Regions from separate parts of the Flavobacterium sp. GCM10023249 genome, predicted to be linked through region 1. Evidence: riboswitches for the same ligand, from Rfam matches in the RefSeq annotation. Region 1 holds a riboswitch; the other holds the start of a gene.
What was found. A riboswitch is a leader RNA that binds a small molecule or an ion and turns the genes downstream of it on or off. The one in region 1 is predicted to bind cobalamin.
Positions count from the first base shown of each region.

Region 2: it holds a riboswitch for cobalamin, as region 1 does, so the genes downstream of both, ACFO7M_RS00235 (TonB-dependent receptor plug domain-containing protein) here and ACFO7M_RS00870 (PAS domain-containing protein) in region 1, are expected to answer to the same signal.

Region 1 is NZ_JBHSHZ010000002.1:176,802-184,727, forward strand. It holds gene ACFO7M_RS00840 (hypothetical protein) at 1-312, opposite strand, end outside; gene ACFO7M_RS00845 (GNAT family N-acetyltransferase) at 446-940, opposite strand; gene ACFO7M_RS00850 (bifunctional 5,10-methylenetetrahydrofolate dehydrogenase/5,10-methenyltetrahydrofolate cyclohydrolase) at 944-1,828, opposite strand; gene ffh (signal recognition particle protein) at 1,944-3,290, opposite strand; gene ACFO7M_RS00860 (hypothetical protein) at 3,474-3,770, opposite strand; gene ACFO7M_RS00865 (acyl-CoA thioesterase) at 3,926-4,312, opposite strand; gene ACFO7M_RS00870 (PAS domain-containing protein) at 4,317-4,862, opposite strand; cobalamin riboswitch at 4,905-5,036, opposite strand; gene ACFO7M_RS00875 (hypothetical protein) at 5,119-5,580, opposite strand; gene argS (arginine--tRNA ligase) at 5,687-7,465, opposite strand; gene ACFO7M_RS00885 (T9SS type B sorting domain-containing protein) at 7,662-7,926, shown strand, end outside.
Region 2 is NZ_JBHSHZ010000002.1:40,527-48,452, reverse strand. It holds gene cobT (nicotinate-nucleotide--dimethylbenzimidazole phosphoribosyltransferase) at 1-674, shown strand, start outside; gene ACFO7M_RS00245 (adenosylcobinamide-GDP ribazoletransferase) at 671-1,465, shown strand; gene cobC (alpha-ribazole phosphatase) at 1,450-1,971, shown strand; cobalamin riboswitch at 2,162-2,368, shown strand; gene ACFO7M_RS00235 (TonB-dependent receptor plug domain-containing protein) at 2,447-4,363, shown strand; gene ACFO7M_RS00230 (hypothetical protein) at 4,460-4,738, shown strand; gene ACFO7M_RS00225 (DUF4252 domain-containing protein) at 4,742-5,263, shown strand; gene ACFO7M_RS00220 (beta-carotene hydroxylase) at 5,293-5,736, opposite strand; gene ACFO7M_RS00215 (hypothetical protein) at 5,741-6,232, opposite strand; gene ACFO7M_RS00210 (phytoene/squalene synthase family protein) at 6,243-7,082, opposite strand; gene ACFO7M_RS00205 (phytoene desaturase family protein) at 7,092-7,926, opposite strand, start outside.

The DNA of each region.
Region 1 (7,926 bases):
GTATTGAAAGATGCTGTTCTTGATAAAAATAGTAGGAACAACTGTCACTGAATCAAGATCATCGAAAGTATAATGACTAAGTCTGTTCTTCTCATAAGGAAAATTGCCTCTGGTTTCTGTATAATCAACTTCAAATAATTTGACGTATAATTTCCTGACTTCTTGATCTTTTAGATGTTTAGCCTCCTCAGTACTGATGGAGTTATTGCTTTTCCAAAAATAGAAAGCACGTTCAACATGTTCAACCTTAGCGTCGTTGTTGCACGAAATAAGGGATAATACGCTTATCATCCCCAAAAAAATACGTTTCATAAAAGAAAGGAATTAAGTGAAGTTTTCTACGATAAAGCTATCAAAAATTATGCCTTATTTAACAAGAAAAATCCATTTATTGCTAAATGGATTTTTATTTTTTGTATTCCTTTAAAATTTAGGTAGAAATGGACTAGTTCAATGGTTTTTCCATGACGTAATCATCCATCACATACCCTTGACCAATATCAATAACTTCCTCATATGCTATGATAAATCCTTTAGCTTTATAGAATTCCTGAGCATTGTTGTATTTATTTACATTCAGGAATAAATGCGTATTCTGAGCGGCTTTGGCTCGGTTTTCCACTTCTGTTAAAAGCAATTTACCTAGTCCTTTACCTTGTGTTTGAGGCAAAACATAAATTTTATGCAATTTGGTTTTACCGGAATCTTTACAATTCACTTCATAAGCAGCAAAACCCAAATTTACGCCTTCATCTTGTATCAATAAGAAAACATGGCCATTGTTTATTTGTTCTTCCAAGGAAGAAATAGCATAAAAATTATCTAGCATGTATTCGAGTTGCTCTTTGGAAAGAATTTCTCCATAAGTAGCTGGCCAAATTGCATAGGCTAAATCACGAACAATTGCCAGTTGTTCTTTAGTAGCTTCAATTAATTGCATTCGTTATTTTTTTACTCTTTTTTGCTCTCTTGCCAACAACGTATTTTTAAGTAACATCGCAATTGTCATTGGTCCAACTCCACCAGGAACCGGGGTAATATGAGACGCTTTTTTTGATACATTTTCAAAGTCAACATCACCGGTAATGATATACCCTTTAGGATTGGTTTCATCCGCCACACGGGTAATACCAACATCAATCACAACCACATCGTCTTTCACCATTTCCGCTTTCAAATAATTCGGCACCCCTAATGCAGTAATAATAATATCAGCCTGTGAGGTAATCTGGTTGATGTTTTTAGTATGACTGTGTGTTAATGTTACCGTAGAATTCCCAGGAAATCCTTTACGTCCCATCAAAATACTCATAGGACGTCCTACAATATGACTACGACCGATTACAACAGTATGTTTTCCTTTGGTTTCTACATTATATCTTTCCAATAATTCCAGGATACCGAAAGGAGTTGCAGGAATAAACGTACTCATATCCAACGCCATCTTACCGAAGTTTTCCGGATGGAAACCGTCCACGTCTTTACTAGGATCGATAGCCATTAAAACCTCTTGCGTATCGATTTGATCAGGTAACGGAAGCTGAACAATAAATCCGTCTATGTTGTCATCTTCATTTAATTCTTTGATTTTTTTCAGTAATTCGGTTTCAGAAGTCGTGCTTGGCATTTTGATCAAAGTCGACTCAAAACCAACGCGCTCGCAAGCTTTTACTTTACTCCCTACATAGGTTAAACTTGCACCATCATTTCCTACAATTATCGCAGCCAAATGAGGTACTTTTTCGCCGTTGTCTTTCATTCGTTGAACTTCAGCAGCGATTTCATTTTTAATGTCTTCCGAAACTTTCTTCCCGTCTAAAATTTGCATTGTTTTTTTACTGTTTAAAGTTTAAAGTTTTTTAAAGTTTAAAGTTGTGTTGCAGTTCTTTACACTTTAAATTCATATATAAAAAAAGGCGCGTAACCACGCACCTTATCTATTCTTATCTCATTCCAGGCATTCCTTTCATTCCGCCCATCATTTTCATTAAATTCTTTCCGCCAGGACCTTGCATCATTTTCATCATTTTGCTCATTTGGTCGAATTGTTTCATCAACTGATTTACTTCTTCGATTTTACGTCCTGATCCTTTTGCAATACGTGTTTTACGTTTTACATCGATAATTGAAGGTTTGCTTCTTTCTGCAGGTGTCATTGAGAAAATAATAGCTTCCACATGTTTGAATGCATCATCTGGAATATCTACATCTTTCAATGCTTTTCCGGCACCCGGTATCATTCCAACCAAGTCCTTCATGTTACCCATTTTCTTCACTTGTTGGATTTGCGTTAAGAAGTCGTCAAAACCGAATTCATTTTTAGCAATCTTCTTTTGCAATTTGCGCGCTTCCTCTTCGTCGTATTGTGCTTGTGCACGCTCCACCAAGGAAACTACGTCACCCATACCTAAGATACGATCGGCCATACGATCCGGGTAGAACACATCAATCGCGTCCATCTTTTCACCTGTACCGATGAATTTGATTGGTTTATTTACAACAGATTTGATCGAAATAGCAGCTCCACCACGTGTATCACCATCTAACTTCGTTAGGATAACTCCGTCGAAATTCAATCTATCGTTAAAGGCTTTAGCAGTATTCACTGCATCCTGACCTGTCATGGCATCCACAACGAATAGGGTTTCGTTAGGTTGAATGGCTTTATGAACGTTTGCGATTTCGGTCATCATTTCCTCATCCACCGCTAAACGACCAGCAGTATCGACGATTACAACATTGAATCCGTTTGCTTTTGCGTGTTTAATCGCATTTTCAGCGATAGCCACTGCATTTTTATTTTCTGGTTCAGAATATACTTCTACACCAATTTGTCCTCCCACGACATGCAACTGATTTATCGCTGCAGGACGATAGATATCACAGGCAACCAATAATGGTTTTTTGTTCTTTTTGTCTTTTAAGAAGTTAGCCAACTTACCAGAGAAGGTCGTTTTACCAGAACCTTGCAAACCAGACATCAAAATAACAGTTGGATTTCCTGATAAATTCACACCAGAAACATCACCACCCATTAATTCGGTTAGTTCATCCTTAACGATTTTGATTAAAAGCTGACCTGGCTGTAAGTTAGTTAATACATCCTGTCCCATTGCTTTTTCTTTCACACGAGTGGTAAAATCTTTCGCAATTTTAAAGTTAACATCGGCATCAAGCAAGGCACGACGTACTTCTTTAAGGGTATCGGCAACGTTTACTTCGGTAATTTTACCGTGCCCTTTTAATATATGGAACGCTTTATCTAGCTTTTCGGATAAATTATTGAACATAGTTCTTCTTTTTTATGAAGTCGCAAAGATAGTGTAAAGTTTGAAAGTTGCAAAGACTTGTTAATGATGAATTATGGGTTATGAATTATAAGTTATGAGTTATGAATGATTAGTGGAAAGTAAATAATGATTAGTACCATTAAAAGAGTGTTTGGCACCCTACATTGAGTTCTTAGTACCACTTCAATAATCTTCGGTACCATTTAAAAAGTCATCAGTACCACCTAAAAAGTCTTCAGTACCACTTAAATAATCATCAGTACCACCTAAAAAGTCTTCAGTACCACTTAAATAATCTTCAGTACCACCTAAAAAGTCTTCGGTACCACTTAAATAATCTTCGGTACCACCTAAAAAGTCTTCGGTACCACCTAAAAAGTCTTCGGTACCACTTAAATAATCTTCGGTACCACTTAAAAAGTCATCGGTACCACTTAAAAAGTCATCGGTACCACTTAAATAATCTTCGGTACCAGTCAAAAAGAAGTCGGTAATGATTAGTTCCTAAACGAATAAACTGCAGGTTCCCTAAAAAATACTGGCATTCAAACACCTTTATAATTTCCTACTGCTTACCCGTCTTGACCTAGGACTCAAGGCCAACTAAAGGTCCTAATCATACCACTTCTCCCGCTTTATTGTACTTTAACTGCCTTTTTATTTTCATCGATAGCCACAAACGTAAATTCGCCCGTAATGGCTTTTTCTCGTGAGTTACTATACATTTCTTCAATAAAAATATCGACCCTAACCTTTAAACTTGTGGTTCCCAAATAAGTTACTTTTCCAATCAATTCGATTATGGTACCGTGCGGTATTGGTCTTTTAAAATCGATGCGATCACTACTAACCGTTACCATTTTTTGTCGGCTGTATCGAGTTGCGGTAATAAAAGCCACTTCATCCATGAATTGCATGGCGGTGCCACCGAAAAGCGTATCATAATGATTGGTTGTATTAGGGAAAACCGCTTTAAACACTCGGGTTATTGAATCGTTTATTTTTTCTTCTTGTGTTTTCATTGCGTTAGGATGCTATTCTTTCGAAAGCGATATAGTTTAAAAATGTTCCATTGCTACTGAATTTTGGGAAAGCCTCAATTTCACAGAAATAAGTCGAACCGTCTTTTTTGTAATTGAGAAGTACTTCTTTGAACGGTTTATGTTGCTTCATTGCATTTTTGATTGTTGCTTTCACCTCCTCTGATGTCAATTCTCCTTGAAACATTCTGGGGGATTTTCCAATAAGTTCATTGGATTCATAGCCGTTCATTTGTACAATGCCTTCAGAAGCAAATACAATTTCAAATTCAGCATTGGTAATAATGACTTCGCGTTGCTGAACAGTAACAATTTGATATAAATTTTCCTTCACCTTCCAATTTTTCTGAATCAATTCAAAAGCATTGGTTTCGATGGAAGCAAAAGAAAATTGGCCCCAAGAAACAATTGGTAAAAACCTAGTTCTTAGACCTTCTTGGTATTTTGCCCAGCTGGCATCAAATTCGTGTAACATGCGATTCCTGTCATATTCGTTTGTAAGTGAAGAAAGTGAATACAACAATAGTTTCATTCTTTTAAAATGAAACTTATCCCTGTTTGAGCACTTTCGTGATGCTTAAACAAAATCAATTCTATGTATCTGACTCATTTCCTTTTTAGGAAAAACACAGTTGCACGACAGTTCAGGATTTTCACCTGATTCCACATTAGAAGAAAATCTTCCGGAATTGATTTTACCATTAAGTGTTGCGAAGATACAACAAAGAATAATGCAAATAAAAAAAGTAACCCATTAGAGTTACTTTTTTTCTACTTTTTATATAGAATTAATTTTTCTCAAAAGTCAGATAGTCCGTTCCGCCATCACCGCCACTTACGTGTACCAATCGGATTTTAGTATCGGTTCTCTCTAAAATATTCCAATCTTCGGTTAATTCTGCAAAATTGGAAGGAGCGCTAAAAGCCATATTAAAATCCAAATCTTCAGTTGGACTATCATCACCACTACTATCATTTGTTACAGACCATGTTCCTGTATAGGTATTCGCTCCATTGGAAGCAGTCAATACCGCCGAATCTGCAAAAGTAAAATTATAACCTGTAAAATTTGAAGTCTCATTAGTTCCTGAATCCTCAAAAAAAGTGATTCTCCATGTGCCTGCTTTCACTGTATTAATTACGACGGTAGCATCCATCGACGGGTAGCTAGAATCATTATCATCACTACACATACCTGCGATATTGAACAAAGAGGCAAAAATCAGAATTCTAACAACAATTTTTTTCATATAGGCCTGATTTTAAGATTAATAAACACTAAAATTACTAAGTAAATTTACAACATTAAAATCAAGATAAAAAAAAATCCGCTTCTTAAAAAAAGCGGATTCGGTATTACATTCTTTCTGGAACATTAATTCCTAAGAGACTAAAAGCATTTTTGATCGTTTCTCCAACTTTCTTAGACAATTGGACTCTAAATACCTTCTTATTAGCATCTTCTTCTCCTAAAATTGAAACCGATTGATAAAATGAATTGTATTCTTTCACCAAATCGTAAGTATAGTTTGCGATTAATGCCGGGCTATGATTGTGAGCCGCATTCTGAATTACATCCGGGAATTGCGCAATTTGCTTCACTAATTCTTTTTCCTTTTCGTGAAGTTCCTCCACCGCTACTGAAGCTGTACTATCAAAATCCGCTTTTCTCAAAATCGATTGAATACGCGCATACGTATATTGAATGAACGGACCCGTATTTCCATTAAAATCTACCGATTCCTTAGGATCAAACATCATGGTTTTCTTCGGATCCACTTTCAACATATAATATTTCAATGCACCTAAGCCGATAATTTTATACAATGCTGCTTTTTCAGCATCGGAATAGCCTTCCAATTTTCCTAATTCTTCTGAAATTGATTGCGCAGTAGTTGTCATTTCCGCCATTAAATCATCTGCATCTACTACTGTTCCTTCACGCGATTTCATTTTACCTGAAGGCAATTCTACCATTCCATACGACAAATGGAACAAATCAGCTGCCCAATCGAAACCTAATTTCTTTAGGATTAAAAACAATACTTTAAAGTGATAATCTTGTTCATTACCCACCGTATAAACCATTCCTCCAACATCCGGATTATCCTTTACACGTTGGATTGCTGTTCCTATATCCTGCGTCATATAAACTGCAGTACCATCGGAACGCAAAACGATTTTTCGATCCAAGCCATCTTCTGTCAAATCAATCCAAACCGAACCGTCCGGATCTTTTTCGAAAATTCCTTTTTCTAACCCGAACTGCACCACTTCTTTACCTAACAAATACGTATTACTTTCGTAGTAATAGGAATCAAAATTCACCCCAAGATTTGTATAGGTTTGTTCGAAACCGTCATAAACCCACTGGTTCATTGTTTTCCAAAGCGCCACAGTTGCTTCATCGCCTGCCTCCCATTTACGCAACATTTCCTGCGCCTCAAGAATAGACGGCGCCAGTTTTTTCGCTTCATCTTCGGTTTTGCCTTCTTCCATTAAGGTTTTGATTTCTGCTTTGTAAGCTTTATCAAACTCTACATAAAAGTTTCCGACCAATTTATCACCTTTTAAACCAGTTGATTCCGGTGTTTGTCCGTTTCCGAATTTCTGCCAAGCCAACATTGACTTACAAATATGGATACCACGGTCGTTGATGATTTGAGTTTTGTATACTTTTTTACCCGAAGCTTTTATAATTTCGGCTACAGAATACCCCAATAAATTATTACGGATATGCCCCAAATGCAATGGCTTATTGGTATTAGGTGATGAATATTCGACCATAATAGCTTTTTCACCAGCTACAGGATTGACAAATCCGAAAGATGTATTACTTTGAATATCTTTAAAGAAGTTGACATAGTATGCATCCGAAATTACGATGTTCAAAAATCCCTGAACCACATTAAATTTCTCAACTTCCTGAACATTTTCAACCAAATAGTTTCCAATCTTAGTTCCAATTTCGGCTGGGTTTCCTTTAACCAATTTTAGGATTGGAAAAACCACCATAGTTATATCACCTTCAAATTCCCTACGAGTTGCTTGATATTCTACTTTATCAAGTGAAATAGCAAACAATGCCTGAACAGCTTCCTGGATTTTTGGCGTAAGAATTTGTGTAAGTGTCATAATTAATGATTTTTTAAAGGCGCAAAGATACTATTTTAAAAGAAATTTTTAGTAAATTTATAGAGATACAATTATCGTCCAATTCCTGAGGTTTTGCAATAAAAACCTACTTAATTACGGGATATCAAGTAGTTTGTCGGTATTTTTTTTGTGTAACTGAGATAAAGAATATTTTTGCAGACCCATGACAAAATCTATGAAAAAAAAACTACTTCTAACGCTGTTTTTGATTAACAGCTTTTTTATTTTCTCACAATCAATAACAGTAAACACGACTACTTACAACGATTTCGGTCTAGTCAACAGTGTATTAGTCAACAGTCCTTGCGTAAATATTACCAATGTAAGTTCTCGAACAGGTACTAATTTCGGTTCCACTAACGGAATAGGCTATTTTGAAAATACCAACCCGGCCTTTCCTTTTACTAATGGTGTACTCTTAACCACGGGAAATGTACTTA
Region 2 (7,926 bases), 140 kb from region 1:
CAATAGATAAAGGAACGCAATCATTCCTGCATGGTGCGGCAATGAGTCTGGAGCAAATGGAGCTTTGTTTTGAAAAGGGAAGTGACATTGTAGTCGAAATTGCAAAAAAAGGATGCAATTGCATCGGTTTTGGTGAAATGGGAATCGGAAATACTTCTACAGCTTCGGTTTTGATGAGTATCATAACCGGTATTTCTATTGAAGAATGTGTCGGTAAAGGAACGGGTGTGAATGCAGAAAAGCTGAAATTCAAAAGTGATATCTTGAGAAAAGCGATTGAATCGTATACCGGAAAGGAGGATTTGGAGAACAAATTGGCTTATTTTGGCGGATTTGAAATTCTTCAAATGGCGGGAGGAATGTTGGAAGCTTTTAAAAATAACATGCTTATTTTGGTTGACGGATTCATTTGTAGTGTTGCTTTTCTGATTGCTTATAAAATGAATCCGGCAATAATCCGGAATGCTATATTCAGTCACCAATCAGCGGAACAAGCACATGGAAAGCTGCTTAATTATATGAATGCCAAAGCTGTTTTGCAATTGGATTTGCGATTGGGAGAAGGAACCGGTTGTGCCATCGCCTTTCCGATCATTCAATCGGCCGTAGCGTTTTTGAATGAAATGGCCAGTTTTGAAACGGCTGGTGTAAGTAATAAAGAAAAAACAGAATGAAAAAAGAACTCGATATATTTTTTACTGCGCTGATGTTTTATACACGGATTCCGTGTCCGAAGAACATCGATCACAATCCGGAATATCTCAATAAAGCATCCCGTTATTTTCCTTTGGTGGGTTGGATTGTTGGAATGATTTCATTTGTGACTTTCTATTTGGCTAATAGTGTTTTTTCGACCGGAATAGCTATTGTTTTTTCAATTGTCGCCGTTATATTAACCACAGGAGCTTTCCATGAAGATGGATTTGCCGACGTCTGCGATGGTTTTGGAGGCGGATGGACGAAAGAAAAGATATTGACGATTATGAAGGACAGTGCTATTGGGGCTTATGGTGCCATTGGATTGATATTACTCTTCATGCTTAAGTTTTATTCGATTGGAGAAAGTGTACTATTGGGAAAAGCAAGAGAACCATATGTAAATGTAATAGTACTGTTATTTATTTCGGCACATGCAGTAAGTCGTCTGGCGGCTATTTCTATTGTTTTTACCCATAAATATTCCCGTGAAGATGCCAACAGTAAAAGTAAACCGATTGCCCAAAGTTATACTTGGCGCGAAGTAGTTGGTGCTTTCTTTTTTGGATTACTGCCTTTGTTTGTACTTGCATTTTTTCAATGGCGGTTGCTTTTGACGCTGATTCCTGTCTTTTTGATGCGTATTTATCTGGCTCGTTATTTTCAAAAATGGATTGACGGTTATACAGGAGATTGTTTAGGTGCCACACAGCAAGTTTGTGAAGTTGTTTTTTATCTATCGACTATTGCAATATGGAAATTTATTTAATCAGACATACAGAAACAGTTTGTGAAAAAGGGATTTGTTATGGGCAATCCGATGTTGAATTGCGGCAGCCATATATGGATCAGTTTCAAGAAATCAAAAAACAATTGCCAGAAAAAGCCTTGTTTTATTCTAGTCCGTTACAACGTTGTACTATTTTAGCCAATTTCCTGTCATCATCTGATTATACTGTGGACAAACGCTTAATGGAAATGGATTTCGGTAGTTGGGAAATGAAAAAGTGGGATGAAATTCCGTCCGATGAAGTCGATCCTTGGATGAAGGATTTTGTGACTGTGAAAGTTCCTCAAGGCGAATCATTTGTTGATTTGTACAATAGGGTTTTAACGTTTATGGATGGGCAATTAATCCATGAAGAACTACCTATTGTTATTGTGACTCACGCTGGTGTAATTCGCAGTTTTCTATGTAAAATAATGCACCTTGAACTGAAAGACGCTTTCTCTAATTCGGTAGAATTCGGTCAGGTAATTAAAGTTATAATTTAAATAATGAATACAAGCTCTAAAGAATTCATGTTTGCGATTTATACAATCGTTTTTATTCACATTTTAGTGATCTCTTTGATATTATATAAAAGATATAAAAAGAAAAAGAAATAAACTTTTTGATTTAACATTTTTTAATATAATAATTAAAAAGTAGATAAAATTTGCATTATTCCTAATTGGAACTCTATATTTGCACCCGTATTGAGGTTGTCGTTTTTACAAGTAGTGAAAACGCATTAAAAGGGAATTAGGTTAAATGCCTAAGCTGTACCCGCAACTGTAAGCTAATTAGCTTGTTGTTATCTACACACCACTGTTTCGTTTTAAAATAGGAAATGGGAAGGTAAACAACAGGACGCAAGCCAGGAGACCTGCCTAGTACATTGAGTATCAAACTTTCGGGAAAAAAGGTTTGGGTATGGGTAAATTCTATACTTTTCTCCCAATTTAGTATTACAAATGTTTAATTAAAATGAACAAAAAGATTACAATGGTCAGTGCTTTTGTATTGGCTTCTCTTGGTGTATTCGCTCAAGAAAATGATTCTATCCGCAATTTGAATGAAGTAGTGGTTTCTGATTCAAAATTTGCTTTGTCAAAAGAGAAATCGGGTAAAGTTGTTGTGAAGATTACTGCGGAAGATTTAAAAAAGAAACAAGGACAGTCCCTAGCCACAGTTTTAAGTACCGTTGCTGGTGTTGAAATTAATGGAAATCAAAGCCGTAATGGAAAAGATTTAGGCTATTACATTAGAGGCGGTAGAAACCATCAGACTTTAATTTTAATTGATGGTATTCCGGTTACCGATGCTTCCGGACCTACTTTAGCTTTTGATATGCGTTTACTTCCTGTGGATCAGGTGGAAAGTATTGAAATTTTAAAAGGTGCTTCAAGTACTTTATACGGTACTGGTGCGGCAGCTGGAGTTATCAATATTACTTTAAAAAAATCACCAAAAAAAGCATTTCAAGGGAATGCATATATGAATGTGGGTTCGCAGGAAACTGTTGATAAAAACAATAACTATGAACCAAATGAATTCAATCAAGGTTTCTCTATTGGTGGTTCCGTGGAGAAATTCAACTATTCAGCAAGTTTAAATAGTACTTTTTCCGATGGTATTTCGGAAGCTAAACCAGTTAACAGCGCATCTATTTTTGAAAATGATGCTTTTTCGAGAGTGAATTCTGTGGTTAAAATTGGTTTTACCCCAACTAAGAAATTATCGTTCGACATTTTTGCGAATTACGACCGAATGAAAAACGAATTTGACACTGGTTCATTTGCAGATGATTTAACGAACTTCAGTACTTCCGAACAATATCGTGTTGGATTTACACCAAAATATAAATATAACAATGGAGAATTTGTAATCAATTCTGGAGCGAATTTAATAAACAGAGATTTCTTTTCTTACGGCACACCAACAGATTACAAATCGAGAAGCGTAAATTCCGATTTGTATAATAAATATGAAATTTCAACACAGTTTTTTGTGGTGACAGGAGCACAATTCCAGTTTCATGATATGTCAAACTGGAGCCCAAGCAACTCAATCGTAAAAGAATTGGCAAAATTCAATATGATTGATCCGTATGCTACAGTAGTTTATAATTCTGATTTAGGTTTCAATCTGAATGCAGGTGCTCGTTATAACATGCATAGTAAGTATGGTGAAAACTTAGTTTTCAATGTAAATCCTTCTTTCAATTTCTTGGATTCGAAATTTAAATTATTGGCGTCATATAGTACAGCTTTTGTAACACCAAGTTTATACCAGTTGTATTCTCCATATGGTCGTTTAGATCTTACTCCCGAAAAAGATGCTACAATTGAAGCTGGTTTCGACGCGAATGTTTTGGATAAAAAGCTGAATATTAATGCTGTATTTTTTCATAGAGAAGAGAAAAATGCAATAGGATTTGATATGACAACTTACAAATATTTCAATGTTGAAGGGAAAAACAAAGTAAATGGTTTTGAAACCATGGTTTCTTATGAAGTGAATGATAAAGTAAAATTGAATGCCAATTATACTTTTACAGAGTTGGAAAAACAATCCCGAATTTTAAATCCAAAACACAAAGCAAATGCGTCTGTTGATTTTACAGCGACATCACGTTTAGGAATTAATGTAGCCTATCAATTTGTTTCTGATAGATTGACGCAGTATACTATTTATGATCCAATTACTTGGACTCCAACAGTGATTAATGAAATTTTAAAAGATTATCAATTAGTGAATACCAATTTGCGTTATGCATTGATTAAAGATAAGTTCAACGCGTTTTTAGCAGTGGATAACGTTTTAAACAAAGATTTTGTGGAAGCCAGAGGTTACAGTACAAGAGGCAGAAACTTCAAGATTGGATTCAATTTCTTATTTTAGAAATATTGAGTTTTTTGTTTGTCCCGGTTTAAGCGATTAAATCGGGATTTTTTTTTACCGAATTTTCTCATTATCTTGTACAAAATTGACATAGTTATGAATGAAAAATCTAAGATAAGTAGAACGCTGGTTTGGAGTTTGATTTTATTTTCGGTAATAGGAATATATGGTTTAATTACTTTTTTTTCGAATAATATTGAGTCGCAAGAGGCTAAAAATGAACTAGGTACTTTTAAAACGCCCGAAGAAGCTTTTCTTGAAACTCAAAAAGCGTTGAATTTATTATCTTCGAATATCAATTCTGGCATGGAAAATGCACAACATTTAAAAGAATATGAAATTGTCAAAAACAAAGTATTCAAAAAAGAAAAATAAAAGATGAAAAAGATAGTAGTATTATTCGCCCTGATTTTGTTACCCTTTTATGGTGGTGCTCAAACTACTTTTGATAAATACGACGGTCAGGAAAATGTTTCTTCTGTTGTCGTTAACAAAAAAATGTTTGAATTGATGAGTAAAGTTAAGATGGAAAGTAAGGAAGATATTGCTTACCTGAACCTTATCAAAAAACTGGAAAATTTAAAAGTATATAAAACTTCGAGTGCCAAAACTACAGCAGATATGCGTTCAACAGTAGATAAGTATTTGGGAAGTGTTAAGATGGATGAATTGATGCGTATGAATGAAAACGGCAAGAATTCCAAAATCTTTGTGAAGTCAATAGCAGGTAGTAATAATGTAAGTGAATTGTTAATGTTTATTGAAGGTACTGGAGTCAAAGGAAATGAAACCGTATTAATGTCTTTGACAGGAGACTTTAATATTAATGAAATCTCACTCTTGACTAAAAGAATGAATCTACCGGGCAGTGACGAATTGAATTCGGCGTCAAAAAAATAAAACTGAAAAGCGACCTAATGGTCGCTTTTTTATTGTTTGAAATATTTTCTGGGTACAAGTAACATCCCAAAACATTCTCCATGTTCTTTACCAATATGTTTGTGATGCATTTTATGTGCTCTTCTGACTGCTTTTGCATAACGGTTGTTTACATTTCGAAAAAGTTTGAATCGTTGGTGTATGAAAATATCATGAACTGTAAAATAGGCTAACCCATAAGCGAAAATACCCAGCCCTATTGCTAGGCCTATTGCTAAAATATTATTTTGCCATAGGAGGAAAAAACCAATGCTAACTGCTGCATAGAACAAGAAAAAGGCATCATTACGTTCAAACCAAGAATCGTGATCTTTTTTGTGATGATCAGCATGCAGATGCCATAAAAAACCATGCATTATGTACTTGTGGCTAAACCAAGCCATGAATTCCATAAAGCAAAAAGTAAGTATAAAAACCAATAGATGAAGTAGCATTGTTTTAATTTTTAGTGAATGAATATTCGTGTCTTTTTATCCAATTTTTTGTACCCTCAAATTGAACATCCTTAATGATTGTATATTTCTTTGAAGATATAAAATAGGTATTTCTCAATAGTGCAGCTTTTTTATCATTTCCATCAGTACCTTTAATTTCAGTAATTATTTCAATAGCAAGCTTAGTTCGTTTAATTTTTTTAATGCTTTTTTTATTGAATAATGCACCGTCTTTTGAAATGACCAATGTGTCAGTTGAATTGGCCTTTGGTTCGTTAGGATAAATATTTTGATAAAGATAATTGTAGTTGTCAATTTTGTCTATAAAAACTTCTGCCGGCATGGTATAGGGTTTTCCTGAACTATAGTCCAAATAGGTTAATTCACCTTTCCATTTTCCAACCAAATAGGCTAAATCTTTTTCAATATCTAATTTTTTTTGTTGTGCAAATGAGTTGATACTGAATGTTAAAAGGAGTGCGATAAGTGATTTCATAATGAATGAGTTAGAGTAAATTCAATCGATATTTTACATAACAATTGGCAAGTAAACTTACTTTTTGATAATCGGGAACACGTATCCTTGTGTTTTTAATTTCAGTTGAAGGTGTTTTGTGTAACTTGGATAACAATTTTTTATAATAGATATAGGCAGTATATACTCCAAATTTAGCTTCTATGGGTAAATTTTTAATACCTTGAAATCCTGCTGCGAAATCGGCTTCAATGTCTTTAATGATTTCAGTCTTAGCTTCTTCGTTTAGGTTGTTTAAATCCGTATTCGGAAAGTAAGTTCTGTCAAGTTCATCATGATCAGTTTTTAAATCTCTTAAAAAATTTACTTTTTGAAATGCAGAACCCAAGCGCATCGCCGGATTTTTTAATTTGTCATACAGTTCATTATTTCCTTTTACAAAAACCTTAAGACACATTAGCCCAACAACATCCGCACTTCCATAAATATATTCCTCGTATTCTTCATTGGTAGTGTAGGATTTTTTGGTGAGATCAAGTTTCATGCTTTTCATGAAATCAGCTATCAGGCTGTAAGGTATTTTGTGCTTGTGAACGGTATCTTGAAAAGAGTTCAAAATAGGATTGAGACTGATTTTATTTTCCAGTGCTGATTCCAAATCCATTTCGAATTGAGCAAATAAGGATTCTTTATCATAATCGTGAAATGTGTCAACAATTTCATCGGCAAAGCGAACAAAACCATAAATGTTATAGATGTCCTGACGAATACTGGGGGCCAACATTCTTACGGCTGAGGAAAATGAAGTGCTGTACGATTTAGTGACAATCTTACTGCAATCAAACGAAACGGTATCAAAAAGTGATTTCATGGTCTTTTTTTATGAATATTTTTGAATTAATTCTGCGGCTAATTTTCCTGAAATTAAAGACGGTGGTACACCAGGTCCCGGTACTGTTAATTGTCCAGTGAAGTATAAGTTTTTTACTTTTTTACTTTTTAGTTTAGGTCTAAGGAAAGCAGTTTGTAGCAAAGTGTTTGCCATTCCGTATGCATTTCCTTTGTACGAGTTGTATTCTTTAACAAAATCATTCACACAAAAGGATTCTTTGAATAGAATGCTGTTTTTCACTTCTTGACCAGTTAATTGCTCAAAACGATCCATTATTTTATGGAAATATTCCTCTCTTAAAGCTGGAGTATCTTCAAGGTCTGGCGCTAAAGGAATTAAAAAAATACCAGCTTCCTTACCCTCTGGTGCAGTACTTTTATCGGTTTTAGAAGGGAAACTGGCATAAAATAAAGGGTTTTTAGGCCAATTGGGTTGATCGTAAATAGCTTTCGCATGCTCATCAAAATCAACATCAAAAAATAGGGTGTGATGCTCTGTATTTTCAATTTTTTTATCAAAACCTACATAAAAAAGTAGGGATGAAGGTGCGAATGTTTTTTTGTTCCAAAATTTTTCAGAGTAAGTTCTATGTTCTTTGTCCAATAAACTTTCAGAATGATGGTAATCTGCACCAGATAAAATCACATCTGCTTCGATGATTTCTCCATTCATTTGAATGGCTTTAGCCTTTCCGTTACTTACAATTATTTTTTCAACGTTGGAATTAGTAACTATCGTTACTCCTAACTTTAACGCTAATTTTTCCAAGGCGAGAATCACACTGTACATACCTTCTTTCGGGTGGAAAGTACCCAACCCAAAA